Regions from separate parts of the Pseudacidovorax sp. DMC4 genome, predicted to be linked through region 3. Evidence: predicted binding sites of a transcription regulator. Region 3 holds the regulator's gene; each other region holds the start of a gene.
What was found. Region 3 encodes LexA, which represses DNA repair genes until DNA is damaged. Its sites were predicted from a motif close to ACTGTATNNNNATACAGT; they were not measured.
Positions count from the first base shown of each region.

Region 1: a site for LexA is predicted at 1,716-1,733, ahead of recA (recombinase RecA). Genes of this name have one in related genera too.
Region 2: a site for LexA is predicted at 2,003-2,020, ahead of imuA (translesion DNA synthesis-associated protein ImuA). Genes of this name have one in related genera too.

Region 1 is NZ_JBQUYR010000018.1:6,638-10,911, forward strand. It holds gene ACT54X_RS25790 (sensor histidine kinase N-terminal domain-containing protein) at 1-369, opposite strand, end outside; gene ACT54X_RS25795 (response regulator transcription factor) at 473-1,147, opposite strand; gene ACT54X_RS25800 (MarR family winged helix-turn-helix transcriptional regulator) at 1,174-1,653, opposite strand; gene recA (recombinase RecA) at 1,781-2,836, shown strand; gene recX (recombination regulator RecX) at 3,005-3,460, shown strand; gene ACT54X_RS25815 (carboxypeptidase regulatory-like domain-containing protein) at 3,557-4,274, opposite strand, start outside.
Region 2 is NZ_JBQUYR010000027.1:9,266-13,539, reverse strand. It holds gene ACT54X_RS28560 (Y-family DNA polymerase) at 1-1,248, opposite strand, end outside; gene imuA (translesion DNA synthesis-associated protein ImuA) at 1,184-2,002, opposite strand; gene ACT54X_RS28550 (hypothetical protein) at 2,168-3,127, shown strand; gene ACT54X_RS28545 (hypothetical protein) at 3,303-3,548, opposite strand; gene ACT54X_RS28540 (hypothetical protein) at 3,550-4,274, opposite strand, start outside.
Region 3 is NZ_JBQUYR010000002.1:382,407-386,680, forward strand. It holds gene ACT54X_RS05440 (MFS transporter) at 1-659, opposite strand, end outside; gene ACT54X_RS05445 (D-2-hydroxyacid dehydrogenase family protein) at 656-1,663, opposite strand; gene ACT54X_RS05450 (hypothetical protein) at 1,737-2,087, opposite strand; gene lexA (transcriptional repressor LexA) at 2,218-2,910, opposite strand; gene ACT54X_RS05460 (asparaginase) at 3,030-3,965, shown strand; gene adk (adenylate kinase) at 4,039-4,274, opposite strand, start outside.

The DNA.
Region 1 (4,274 bases), on a different contig from region 3:
GATGTAGACCACGCCGGGCACGGGCGTCTGGGCCAGGTGCGGCCCGGGCAGCCCCCCGGTGCCGGCCAGCCGCCGGCCCTGGGCATCCAGCACCTGGAACCAGACGCGATCGTCCTCGCTGCCGCGCAGCACCTCGGTGACCAGGGGCGGCACGTCGGGCGCGCGGCCCTGGGCGGCGGCGCGCGCGGCTTCGGCGGCGATCAGCCGCACGCCGTGGGCCAGGGCCCGGTCGTAGGGCGCGTTGGCGATGCCCTGCGCCACCAGCCAGGTCAGGCCGATGCTCAGCAGGATGAGCACGATGGCCGGCGCCAGCAGCGAATCGAGGATCTCGCCGAAGAGGGAGTTCTGGGCGCGCTGGAAGAGCTTCATGCCGGGGTGTCGAAGGATGGCGTTCCCGCCGGTCGGGCCGCGGGCGGCGCGGTGGTCGACGGCATGCGACGCAGGCGGCGGACGCCTGTCGGTGCAGCCCGCATCAGCCGTCGATCTTTTCCAGGCAATAGCCCAGGCCGCGCACGGTGGCGATGCGGATCGGGCCCTTCTCGATCTTCTTGCGCAGCCGGTGCACGTAGACCTCGATGGCGTTGAAGCTCACCTCCTCGCCCCATTCGCACAGGTGCTCCACCAGCTGGTCCTTGCTGACCAGGCGGCCGGCGCGCTGCAGCAGCACCTCCAGCAGGCCGAGTTCGCGTGCCGACAGCTCGACCATCTTGCCGTCGATGGTGGCCACCCGGCCGGCCTGGTCGTAGACCAGCGGCCCGTGCCTGATGGCGTTGCTGGTGGCGCCCATGCCGCGGCGCGTGAGGGCGCGCACCCGCGCCTCCAGCTCCTGCAGCGAGAAGGGCTTGGCCATGTAGTCGTCGGCGCCATGGTCCAGGCCCTTGACGCGTTCCTCCACCGAATCGGCGGCGGTAAGCACCAGCACCGGCACCTGCGAGCCGCGTGCGCGCAGGCGCTTGAGCACCTCCAGCCCGTGCAGCTTGGGCAGGCCGAGGTCGAGGATCAGCAGGTCGAACTCGTTGTTGGTCATGAGCGCCGCATCGGCCTGCGGGCCGGTGGCCACATGGTCGACGGCCGCGCCCGAGGTGCGCAGGCTGCGCAGCAGGGCATCGGCAAGCACCTGGTCGTCTTCGGCGATGAGGATGCGCATGGGGGCTCTCTGGAGGGTGGCGGATTCTAGGAGCCGCAATACGCTTCGAGCCCCAGGGCAACCACGGTCGCGACCTCCTCGCCCACGCTGGCGCGGAACTCGGCCTCGGCCCGCGCGACGCAGCGGCGGAAGGCTTCCAGCCAGGCCAGGCCGTCGGCGGTGAAGACGATCCGCCGGGCCCGCGCGTCCAGCGGATCGGCCTCGCGCCGCACCAGGCCCCAGGCCTCGCACTGGTCCACCAGCGCGCCCATGGCCTGCTTGGTCATGCCGGCCGATTCGGCCAGTTCGCCCAGGCGCGAGCCGCCCCGCGCCAGGTGGCGGGTGATGTGGATGTGCGCCGCCGTCACCTGCTGGCGTGCCGCCAGGTTCGACAGCGCCAGCGGGACCTCCACGTCATGGGCCATCAGTTCGTAGACGCGGGCGTCGAAGCGTCGCACGGCATGACCGAGCAGGCGGCCGAGGTGGGTCTGGCGCCAGTCGTCATCCTTGGGCTCTTGAACGTCCATGCCAGATAGTAAGCCAAACTGACGAAAAAATGGCTTGGCAGAAAGATACTCGCCCCTACACTACTGTTCAAGCATCCAGCCTGTAGTTCGAGACAGGCACCCATCCACACACCTCAAGGAGTCACCCATGGACGCACCCGTCAAGGCCGCCAACAGCGAAAAGGCCAAGGCCCTGCAGGCCGCACTGGCCCAGATCGAGAAGCAGTTCGGCAAGGGCACCATCATGCGCCTGGGCGAGGGCGAGAAGATCGAGGACATCCAGGTCGTCTCCACCGGCTCGCTGGGCCTGGACATCGCGCTGGGCGTCGGTGGCCTGCCCCGCGGCCGCGTGATCGAGATCTACGGCCCGGAATCGTCCGGCAAGACCACGCTCACGCTGCAGGTCATCGCCGAGATGCAGAAGCAGGGCGGCCAGTGCGCCTTCGTGGATGCGGAGCATGCGCTGGACATCCAATATGCCCAGAAGCTGGGCGTGACCGTGTCGGACCTGCTGATCAGCCAGCCCGACACGGGCGAGCAGGCGCTCGAAATCGTCGACAGCCTGGTGCGCTCGGGCGCCGTGGACCTGATCGTGGTCGACTCGGTGGCCGCACTCACGCCCAAGGCCGAAATCGAGGGCGAGATGGGCGACAGCCTCCCCGGCCTGCAGGCCCGCCTGATGAGCCAGGCGCTGCGCAAGCTGACCGCCACGATCAAGAAGACCAACTGCATGGTCATCTTCATCAACCAGATCCGCATGAAGATCGGCGTGATGTTCGGCAGCCCCGAGACCACCACCGGCGGCAATGCGCTGAAGTTCTACGCCTCGGTGCGCCTGGACATCCGCCGCACCGGCACCATCAAGAAGGGCGACGAGGCCATCGGCAACGAGACCAAGGTCAAGGTGGTCAAGAACAAGGTGAGCCCGCCCTTCAAGACGGCCGAGTTCGACATCCTGTTCGGCGAAGGCATCAGCCGCGAGGGCGAGATCATCGACATGGGCGTCACGGCGCGCATCGTCGAGAAGTCGGGCGCCTGGTATGCCTACAACGGCGAGAAGATCGGCCAGGGCCGCGACAACGCCCGCGAGTTCCTGCGCGAGAACCCGGCCCTGGCCGTGGAGATCGAGAACAAGGTGCGCGAGAGCCTGGGCATCAGCCTGCTGCCCACCGACGGCGTGGTGGACGCGCCCGACGCGGAGTAAGCCGGCATGTGGAGGGCGTCCGGGCGCCCCCGCGCCCCGGACAGGCGCGCCCCGCAGGACGACACGCCGCCCGACCGCACCGCCGGCCTGCGCCAGGCCCGCGGCCCGCGGGCACCGGCCACGGACGGCGCGGCCGACGCGGAGGCTGCGCCTGCGCGCCGGCGGCCCGTGCTGTCACTCAAGGGCCGCGCCCTGCAGCTGCTCAGTCGCCGCGAGCATTCACGGCTGGAACTGGAGCGCAAGCTGGCCGCGCACGAGGCCGAGCCGGGCGAGCTGGCCCGGGTGCTTGACGAACTGCAGGCGCGCGGCTTCATCGACGAGCAGCGGGTGATCGATTCGCTGCTGCACCAGCGCGCCGGGCGGCTGGGCGCCAGCCGCCTGCGCCAGGAACTCGCCGCCAAGGGAGTGGACGCCGAGGCCGCCGCCCACGCGCTGGCCGGGCTGAAGGAATCCGAGCCCGAACGCGCCCGCGCCCTGTGGCTGCGGCGCTTCGGCGCGCCCCCGGCCGACGCCCGCGAGCGGGGCCGGCAGATGCGCTTCCTGATGGCGCGGGGCTTCTCGGCGGAGGTGGCGGCGCGCGCCATGCGCGCACCGCCCGACGAGGACGAGGCCGACGGGCGCTGAAGCCCCGGCACGGCGGCTGCCTCGGCGCCGCGCATCGGGACGCGGACGCGCCGCCAGACCGGCGCGCCCCGCCGCCCGCTCGGCGGGCAACCCGCCTCACTGCAGCTTGTAAAGCCCAATCAGCTTGCTCACACCCACCTGCCGCGCGTTGCGCGCGTAGAACTGCAGGCTGTTGATGGTGGTGCCCTGCGCATATTGCGTGGGATCGCCCGCATCGCAGTGCTTGTCGCCGACCGACTGGGACGAGCAGCCGATCACCACCGTGCGCTGAGTGCTTCGCACCGTGGCACTGTCGTTGAAGCGGTTGCCCTGCTGGCCGGCGACGGTGCTGCCGAAGGGCGCATAGCCGTAGACGGTGATCGAGGTCGGCGCCAGCGCGCCGGCAGGCACGATCCAGCCATCGGTGCCGCCGGTGGCACTGATGTCCACCACGTTGCGCTCGTTCTGCGAGGGCGCGCCGAACAGGACGTAGCCGGTCGCGGCCGTCTCGGCGACCAGCTCCGCGCGGCTGCTGTCGGGCAGCGAAGGCATCGGCAGCTGGCGCAACTCGCCGATGGTCAGGGCACGCGACAGGGTGCGGTAGCTCTGCTCCACCGAGGGCTTGCTGGTGTCGGCATGGAAGAAGGTCATCGTCCAGCGACCCTGGTTGCCATAGGCGCGGATGTCGTCCTCGCTGGCCTGCGGATCGACGAAATAAAGGCTCGCCTCGCGGTCGGCAGGATTGCCGGCCGTCGTGCTGGAGCCGTACTCGCCGCGCACGCGCAGCACCGAGGTGCCGGTCGGCGTGCCGTCGCCGCGCTGGATCACCAGGAAG
Region 2 (4,274 bases), on a different contig from region 3:
GTGCCACCAGCCGGCCTCGATCCGGTGAGGCCCGGCCAGTAGCGTGAGCGGCCCTTGGTAGTGCGGCTGGCCGGCACGCGCGGCCAGCGGGAGCGGCTCGGCAAGCAGCCAGGTCGGCTGTGGGCCAACTGCCTGGGCGTCCATCTGGACGTCTCCGCGCACCGCCACGGGCCGCGGGAGGCCCGCCGCGGACCACGGGAGCCAGGCAGTCTGGTGCTCTGGCCGATGGTCTTCAGTGCACCGCGGCACGCGGACGTGCTCCGCACCCAGGCGCACGCTGATGCGCTCAAGCGCTTGCACAAGCGTCCCGCCACGTGCGCCGTCGTCTGGCAGCAGGCTCTTGCTCAAGCTCGCAGCCGGGCTCAGCCAGGCTGGATCGACGCCCAGAGTCAGTTCGCATGCGGGAGCCTCCAGCTGCTCGCGGGCCAGGTGTTCGCTCAGCAGGCGGCTCAGATGCTCCAGATCTCGGCTGGGCTCCGCAGTGCGCACCGTGATCTCACCGCCGGCCGACGCGGTGCGGGCGCGCATCGCGTCATGCAACCACCCGAGGGTGAAGCCCGATGTGACGGCCTGTCGTGCTTGCAGGAAGCCACTCAGCTGCAGCAGCAGGCGCCGCGCGCCGAAGAGCAGCGCCGGAGCGAGATCCACGCGACTCGGAAGCTCAAGTCGTGCATGGAAGCGTTCCGGCAGCTGCTCCCACGCGAATGCACATGGCCTCTGCGCATAGGCTTCATCGAGCGCATGCAGCAGCTCGATGCCGAAGCGGCGACTGACGCCGCCCCGGGGCAGGCGGCGCAGCGCTCCCAGCGTGCTGCAGCCCGCGCGCAGAAGCGTGCCTTCCGCGCGCTGTGCCGCGGTCAGTGTGCGCAGCGGCAGCGGGTCCAGCTGCTCGGCGAGGCGGGCGGCCAACACTTCGCCAGGAGTGGTCTCTCCGGGCAGGTCGGCGATCTCCAGCCGCTGACCCGCACGGGCGACGGCCAGGGCGGCAAGCCCCGTGGCTGCCGGCGCCGACACTGCCAGGCAGAGCGCTTGGGCGCCGGCCTGCAGCTGCTCGGCGAGATGCAGCAAGCCCCCGAAAAGCCGCAGGCTTGCGCCCACCTCAAGCAGCACCGCCTGGTCCACAACGGCAACGCGCGGACTGAAGCCCAAGGCCCAGAGCGCGGCACCGTGCAGATCTGCCTCATCAGTGCTGGACGAAGGATCTTGCGACCGAAGCGGCAGCAGGGCAAGCCAGATGGGCGCCGGCATCTTCGTCTTTCGCGGGGCGGACCGGCACGCCGGCCGGCACCGGATGGGTGAACACGTGCTGCAGCCCCGGCGGCGTGCAGGAAAGCTCGATCTGATCTTCAGACGGCGGACCGCGCCGCTTCAACACGCGCAGCGTGAGTGCCTGCGCAGAGCGGCGCGAGGGCGAGACGGCCACGCGCAGCGGGGCCGCCGAAGCCTGCGTGGCCGCATCCAGCGGCCGCACGAGGAAAAGCAGGCCTTCGGCTTGGCTGGCAAGGACCTGCAGCCGGCGGATCTGCGCGGCGCGCACCTGCGGGAGCCAGGCTATGACCGCCGCGGTGCCGTTTGCGCGAAGCAGCTGTTCGCACGCCCACAGCCTCTGCGCAGGGGCCGCAGCGTCGATCCAGATCAGGCCGCCCGGGTCGATGCCCATTTGGCGAATGCCTGGCGCATGCGGCTCCCGCGGCGGACCGACGACAGCCACGGGCCGTGCGCCGTCGACGCTGCCGCGTAGCGCTGGCGACAGTAGCCGCCATTCCGCAACCGCGGGGTGGGTACTGAGGATTTCGACCGCGCACCCAGTCGGCCAGCCGGCCCCCGGCAGCAGCGTGTCGAGGCTCGCCCACCCGGTGGCCACCGTGCCGCCGGCGGCGGTTGGCAGATCCGACGCCCACCAGATTCCGGTTTCCGTGGGATTCGCCTCGGGCGTCCAGCACGGTACCCCCTGGGCGGTGCCCAGGGCGGACGACGGAAGCGTGGAGGGGGCGGCAGGCATACTGTAAATTTAACCAGTATTCACAGTATCGGGTAGCCGGGCAAGGTTCGCAAGTTCCGGCGATTGCCCAGTACGCACGGATCTCCTGTCTATCGCTCGGACTGGATCGCCTCTGCTGGTATGCCCATGACATGCTCATCGCTTTCGATTCGAACCGCCCAAGCCATGCTCCCCGAACTTAGCAAGCCTGACTACTACTACCGCGTCGACTCACTCACAGGCCTGCGCTCCGTCAGTCGCGACGCGGTATTCCGTCCAGCACGCTGGCAACACGAGGGCAAGCCGTGCCCGCATGTCGCGCTGATCGAAGCAGCACAGGACATTCCAGATGCAGAGGCGATCTATCGGCTCTCCTTCTGGCAGCGAGAAGCCGACGCGCGCATCGATCTTGCAGAAAAGGGCTGGCTGGGACCTCACGGGATGATGCGCGTGCGCCGAGAGGCCGTAGCCACGGCACTTTCCGGCTGGAACTTCCACGAAGACGACTGGCTCCCTGGACGGGCGGATCTGATCTGGACCCGTACGCAAAGAGCAGGTGACCCGTTCTTCGATGGAGGGGTGTCGTTGGAGGATTTCGAGCTGCTGGAGGACGATCGATGGGTCCCCTGGCCGTTCGCCAGGATCGCCCAGCCAGACAGCAGCCGTTTGGCTGGGGCGGGATGGCTGCCGCTCGCACTGCGCGCCCGGTATGGCCCCGTGATCGCCTATTGGCGCACGGCCACCCTCGCGCGAAGCGGCGACGAGCCCCAGAGATGGATTCTGCTCACGCTGGAGGAGGGTTCTGGACGCAGCCTGGGCAGTGAGACCGATGCGGTGCAGCAGGCCCTCCACCTGCTGCTCTCCGGCCCCCTGTACATGGCCGAGGGTAGCATCGCAGGGCTACTGACGGTCCACACAACGATGGACCGCCTCTGGACGGAGCAGTACGCTGTTGCGATTGCTACCGGCCCAAAGCCCTCTCTTTGGAGGCGGCTGATGTCTGGTGGAGGGCAGCCCTCGCGAGTCTGGTGCGCGCAGCGCGAAAACCTGATTTCAGTCGCGGAGGAACGCGCGCTCATCAAGACCTCCGGCCTGCGCTTCGCACGACCCGAAGTGCCAGCGCGAATCTGCGGCATCGCGGGATGACAAACATCCAGTTGGGGGGCGCGCCGGGTGGGAGCAGCATCGCGCTTGCCCGGTCGCAACGTCGGTGCCCTGGGCCTCAGCGTCGCACTGCTTGGTAGGCATCCAGGAGCGCTAAGAGCCGCTGCTTGCCACGCGGGGTCCTGGCCATCTCCAGAGGAGAAACGCCTCCAAATACTCAGCCGTTGCTCCGACCGATGGCACAGGTGCCTCGGTCATCGAAGTACAGCGTCCATGCGCTTTCGCCTTCGTCATCGACCTCCTGCTCGAAATGCTTGCACTCAAAACAGATGGCCCGGTTGGAGACCTTGAGATTCTCGTGCGTACGGAATCTTTCGCAGCGGCTTCCCTCGCCGTGCGTAAAGACCGGCCCGGGGCACGGCTGCCCGGCGCCGTCATCCCCAGCTTCGGCCGACGATGCCATTTCAGCCTTCGTCGGTATGCGCTGCGGCGACCGCACCAGGCATCGCCGCCAGAAGGGCTCCGCATTGATCCCTAAGGCGTTGCATAGAGCCCGCCGCTGCGGTAACTGCATCGTGCAGGTCGATCGCGCGGCCACGCAAGCCAGAGCTACCGAAAAGCTCAGCGAGCCGGCCCTGCGGTGTGCCCTCTTTGCAGTTGAGCGTCCAAAACAAGCGGGGCTCTTCTGCACTGCCTTCGAAACTGGTTCCCGAGGACACTTCCAACTCTTGGCCGTCTACCGAGCCAACCCAGTGGGTCCTGCCATGCGTTTCGCAAACGTACAACCGCGTGGCGCCGATGTTCTGTTGCACGAACTCGTACTCCGCGGCCAGGCCCAGTGCCTCCTGCAGCGTCCCAGTCGTCCCCGAGCTACGCGCATATATGGTGCCATCGCCCGTGTCGGGCAGCTTCCAAGTCACGCTCCACACGAAGCCCTTGCCTTCATGGTGAGGCCTGACCTCGCGGTCCAGATAGCCACCTGGTACGGAGCGATCGATCTTCTCCAGCGCCGTGTGGGTACCGTAGCCATACTTGGCCGACCAGGAGATGCCTCCAACATCGTAGGGATCGCCGAGTTGCAGCGCTGGCCCGCCGGCGTCGAGAACCCAAGCCAGTTCAGGGCAGGGTTGCGGCTTGAGCTGCGCGATGTCCATGGCCAACCCGGCCTCCTGCCGCAAGTGCCGATAGT
Region 3 (4,274 bases):
CCCGCTGCCTGAAGCAGCGTGATGCCCACGACGGGCATCAGGATCGGATGACGCAGCACCTGCAACCAGCCTTCGCGCGAAAGCGGGGCAGGCTTGACCCCGGCCGGCATGGTGCGCCAGACCCACAGGGCGCCAATCGCCGTCAGGGCGACGATGACGCCGAAGGCCGCGCGCCAGCCCCAATGCCCGCCGAGGTAGGCGGCCATCGGCAATCCGAGCACCGAGGCCAGGGACCATCCCAGGAAGATGAAGGCCACGGCCGCTGCGCGCCTGTGCGGTGGCACCAGCATGCCTACGCAAGCGGCCGCCTGGGGGGTGAAGACCGCGGGCGCGACCAGCGTGGCCATGCGGACAGGTAGCAGGGCGCCCAGCGTCGGCATCAGCGCAGACGCCAGGTGTCCAAGGGCAAACCAGGCCAGCGAGACGGCGAGGAGACGGCGTCTGTCCCAGCCCGCCACCAGGCCGGCCAGCAGCGGGGCGCCGACACACACCACCAATGCGCCGGCGGTAATCAACTGCCCCACCGCGGCGATGGAGGTCGAAAATGAAGCGGCCAACTCGGGCAGCGTGCCCGGCACCACCATCACGCCCGTGCCGATGGCGAAATTGCCGAAGAGCAAGGCCCACAGCGCCCCAGGCCAGGGCGCCTCGCGCCTCACCGGCGCACCTGCAGCGCCCCGGGATTGACGATGTTCGTGGGATTGCCGCGGATGAAGCTCACGACGTTGTCGAAGGCCTGGCCGAAGTAGAGCTCATAGCTCTCCTGCTCGACGTAGCCAATGTGCGGCGTGCAGATGCAGTTCTCGAGGCGCAGCAGCGCATGGCCTTGAAGGGGCGGTTCACTCTCGAAGACGTCGATGGCCGCCATGCCCGGCCGTCCACGGTTGAGTGCAGCGAGCAGGGCGTCGGACTCGACGAGTTCAGCCCGGCTGGTGTTGACGAACAGCGACGTCGGCTTCATGCGGGACAGATCCTCCAGCCTCACCAGACCGCGCGTGTCGTCATTCAGCCGAAGGTGCAGGGTGAGCACATCCGCCATCTCGAAGAGCGCCTCGCGGCTGGGCGCCGTCTGGAAGCCGTCGTTGCGTGCGCGCTCGCAGCTCGCGTCACGGCCCCAGATCACAACCTGCATGCCAAAGGCCTGTCCGTACCGCGCCACCAATTGGCCGATGCGGCCATAGCCCCAGATGCCGAGCGTCTTACCCTTGAGCACGGAGCCCAGGCCGAAATTGGGCGGCATCGACGCGGACTTGAGCCCGGACTGCTGCCACGCGCCGTGCTTGAGGTTGCTGATGTATTGCGGCAGGCGGCGCGTGGCCGCCATGATCAGTGCCCATGTGAGTTCGGCCGGTGCCAGGGGAGAGCCGGTGCCTTCGGCCACGGCCACGCCGTACTCGGTACATGCATTCACGTCCACATGACCACCCACGCGGCCCGTCTGCGAGATCAGCTTGAGGCGTGGCAGCTTCTCGACGAGCTGGCGGGAGATCTGGGTGCGCTCGCGGATCAGCACGATCACGTCCGCGTCCCGCAGCCTGACCGACAACTGCCCGATGCCCTTGACCGTGTTGGTGTAGACCTTGGCGGTGTAGGCGTCCAGCTTGGAGGCGCAGCGCAGCTTGCGTACGGCGTCCTGGTAGTCGTCGAGGATCACGATGTTCATGGCCGCCCATTTTGCCTCCGGCTCCGGCGGTCTTCCGCTCGTCCTCGAAAGGACGAGCGTCTGTCGCGCGACGTCAGTGCAGCGTGCTGCCAGATGGCCGGGCGGCTTCGCGCAATTCCCTCTCGACGAGGCGGTCGAGCTCGGCGCAGACGTCGGCCATGCGGCCGGCAATCACCAGTCTCGAACCGTGGGAGCGCTGCTCTCCCGGCTCCACCACCCGCACGACGCGCAGCGGGGGGCGCTCGGCTGCATCGCGCCGGCTGCTTGCGGCATGCCGCATCTCCCGGCCGGGGCGAGGGCGGACATTCACATAATGCAGCTCCGTTGCATTGAGTCCACTGCTGCGGCGGGCATCGGAGTGGCGGGCAACCCAGGACTGGATCGGGGCGAAAAGACTGGACAAGGCGAGCAGAGCGGTTCCCATGTTGAACTCCTGAGGATCGGAAGGGGTTTGGACACAGGCAGGATTGAGAAGCGAAGCCGACGCACCAGGGTGATGGCCATCCGGCCATACGCCCGCCACCTGGCGCGGCAGCAGCAAATGACGGTGGGGGCTACATCAGCATCGTGTTGCGGATCAGGCCGACGGCCAGGCCTTCGATCTCGAACGGCTCGCCGGGCTGGACGATGATGGTGGGGTAGTCGGGGTTCTCGGCATGAAGTTCGACCACGTCCTTGAGCCGCTTGAGCCGCTTGACGGTGACCTCGTCGCCCAGCCGGGCCACCACGATCTGGCCGTTGCGTGCCTCGCGGGTGCTTTGCACTGCAAGCAGGTCGCCGTCCATGATGCCGGCGTCGCGCATCGACATGCCGCGCACCTTGAGCAGGTAGTCGGGGCGATGCTGGAACAGCGTGCTTTCGACGTAATAGGTCTGGTCGACATGTTCCTGCGCCAGGATGGGAGCACCAGCGGCGACGCGGCCGATGAGCGGGAGGGACAGCTGCGACAGTCCAGGAATGGGCAGAGAGAACTGCGGCGTGCGGCTCTCCTGCAGGTTGCGCAGCGCCTCGCTCTTGAGCCGGATGCCACGCGAGGTGCCGCTCACCAGCTCGATGACGCCCTTTCGCGCGAGGGCCTGCAGGTGCTCTTCGGCAGCATTGGCGGACTTGAAGCCCAACTCGGCAGCAATCTCGGCGCGTGTCGGTGGCGCGCCCGTGCGAGCCATGGTGGCGCGGATCAACTCGAGAATCTGCTGCTGTCGGGCGGTAAGCTTGACCGACGCGGTGGGAGTGGGCACTTTGAGCATGTGTCTGCGGCTCCAGCGGTTGATGCACATACTGTGTGCATATCCAGTGTCTGTATTTTTAACCAGTTTTCAAACCGTTGACAAGTCCTCATCTCACCCCCGCCCATCTCTCCCGCGTCGTGGTGCTCGGCACCGGAGGCACGATTGCCGGACGTGCGGCGATTGCTGGCGACAACCTCGGCTACGTGGCCGGACAGGTGGAGGTCGGCGAACTCCTTGCGGACGTGCCGATTCCTGAAGGCATCACCTGGGCCGCCGAACAGGTGTGCAACCTCGACAGCAAGGACATGTCGCATGCGCACTGGCGGGCGCTGGCCTCCCGGTGCCAGCAACTGCTCGATGACCCAGGCGTGCGCGGCATCGTCATCACCCATGGCACGGACACGCTGGAAGAGACGGCGTTCTTCCTCGGCGAGGTGCTGATGGCGCACAAGCCTGTGGTGCTCACCTGCGCCATGAGGCCGGCGAGCTCCGCCGCCCCGGATGGCCCGCAGAACCTGCGAGACGCCTTGGCCGTGGCGGTGGCCGAACGCGCGCGGGGTGTGCTTGCGGTCTGCGCCGGCACCATCCATCGCGCCCGGCAGGCGCGCAAGGTGCACACCTATCGGCTCGATGCCTTTTCCTCGGGTGAAAGCGGACCGGTCGGCTTCGTGGAGGAGGGGCGCATTCGGCGCGTCTGTCCGTGGCCCGAGGTGCTGGCCCCGAGGCTTTCCGCACAGCGGCTGCCTGCCGCCGATCTCTGGCCTTCGGTGCAGATCATCACCAGTCATGCAGGGGCCGACACGGCATTGGTCGATGCGCTTGTCCAGGCCGGCGGCGTGGATGGCATCGTGGTGGCGGCGACTGGCAATGGCACAGTCCACGAGAGCCTCCAGGAGGCGCTCGCGAAGGCGCAGGCTGCGGGAATCGCCGTGGTACGTGCCACCCGCTGTGCGGACGGGGCGGTGCTGTCGAGTGGCGAGGATCGTTGTCCCCATGCCTTCGACCTGTCCCCGGTGAAGGCGCGCATCTCGCTCATGCTCCATCTGATGGACAGCCGCCATCGACCTGCATGAAGCAAAAAGGCCGGGCCTTGCGGCCGGCCTTTGGCGTGGGAATGCCGAGGGCGTAAGCCCCGGGGCGTGAGGGTCAGCCCTCGAGCGCAGCCATCGCGCGGCGTGTGATCTCGTCGACCGTGCCCACGCCGCTGATCGCGCGGTACTTGGGCGCGTTGACGGGGTCCTGCTCGGCCCACTTCGCGTAGTAGTCCACCAGCGGGCGCGTCTGCTGGCTGTAGACGTCGAGACGCTTGCGCACCGTCTCTTCCTTGTCGTCCTCGCGCTGGATCAGGTCTTCGCCGCTCACGTCGTCTTTGCCTTCGACCT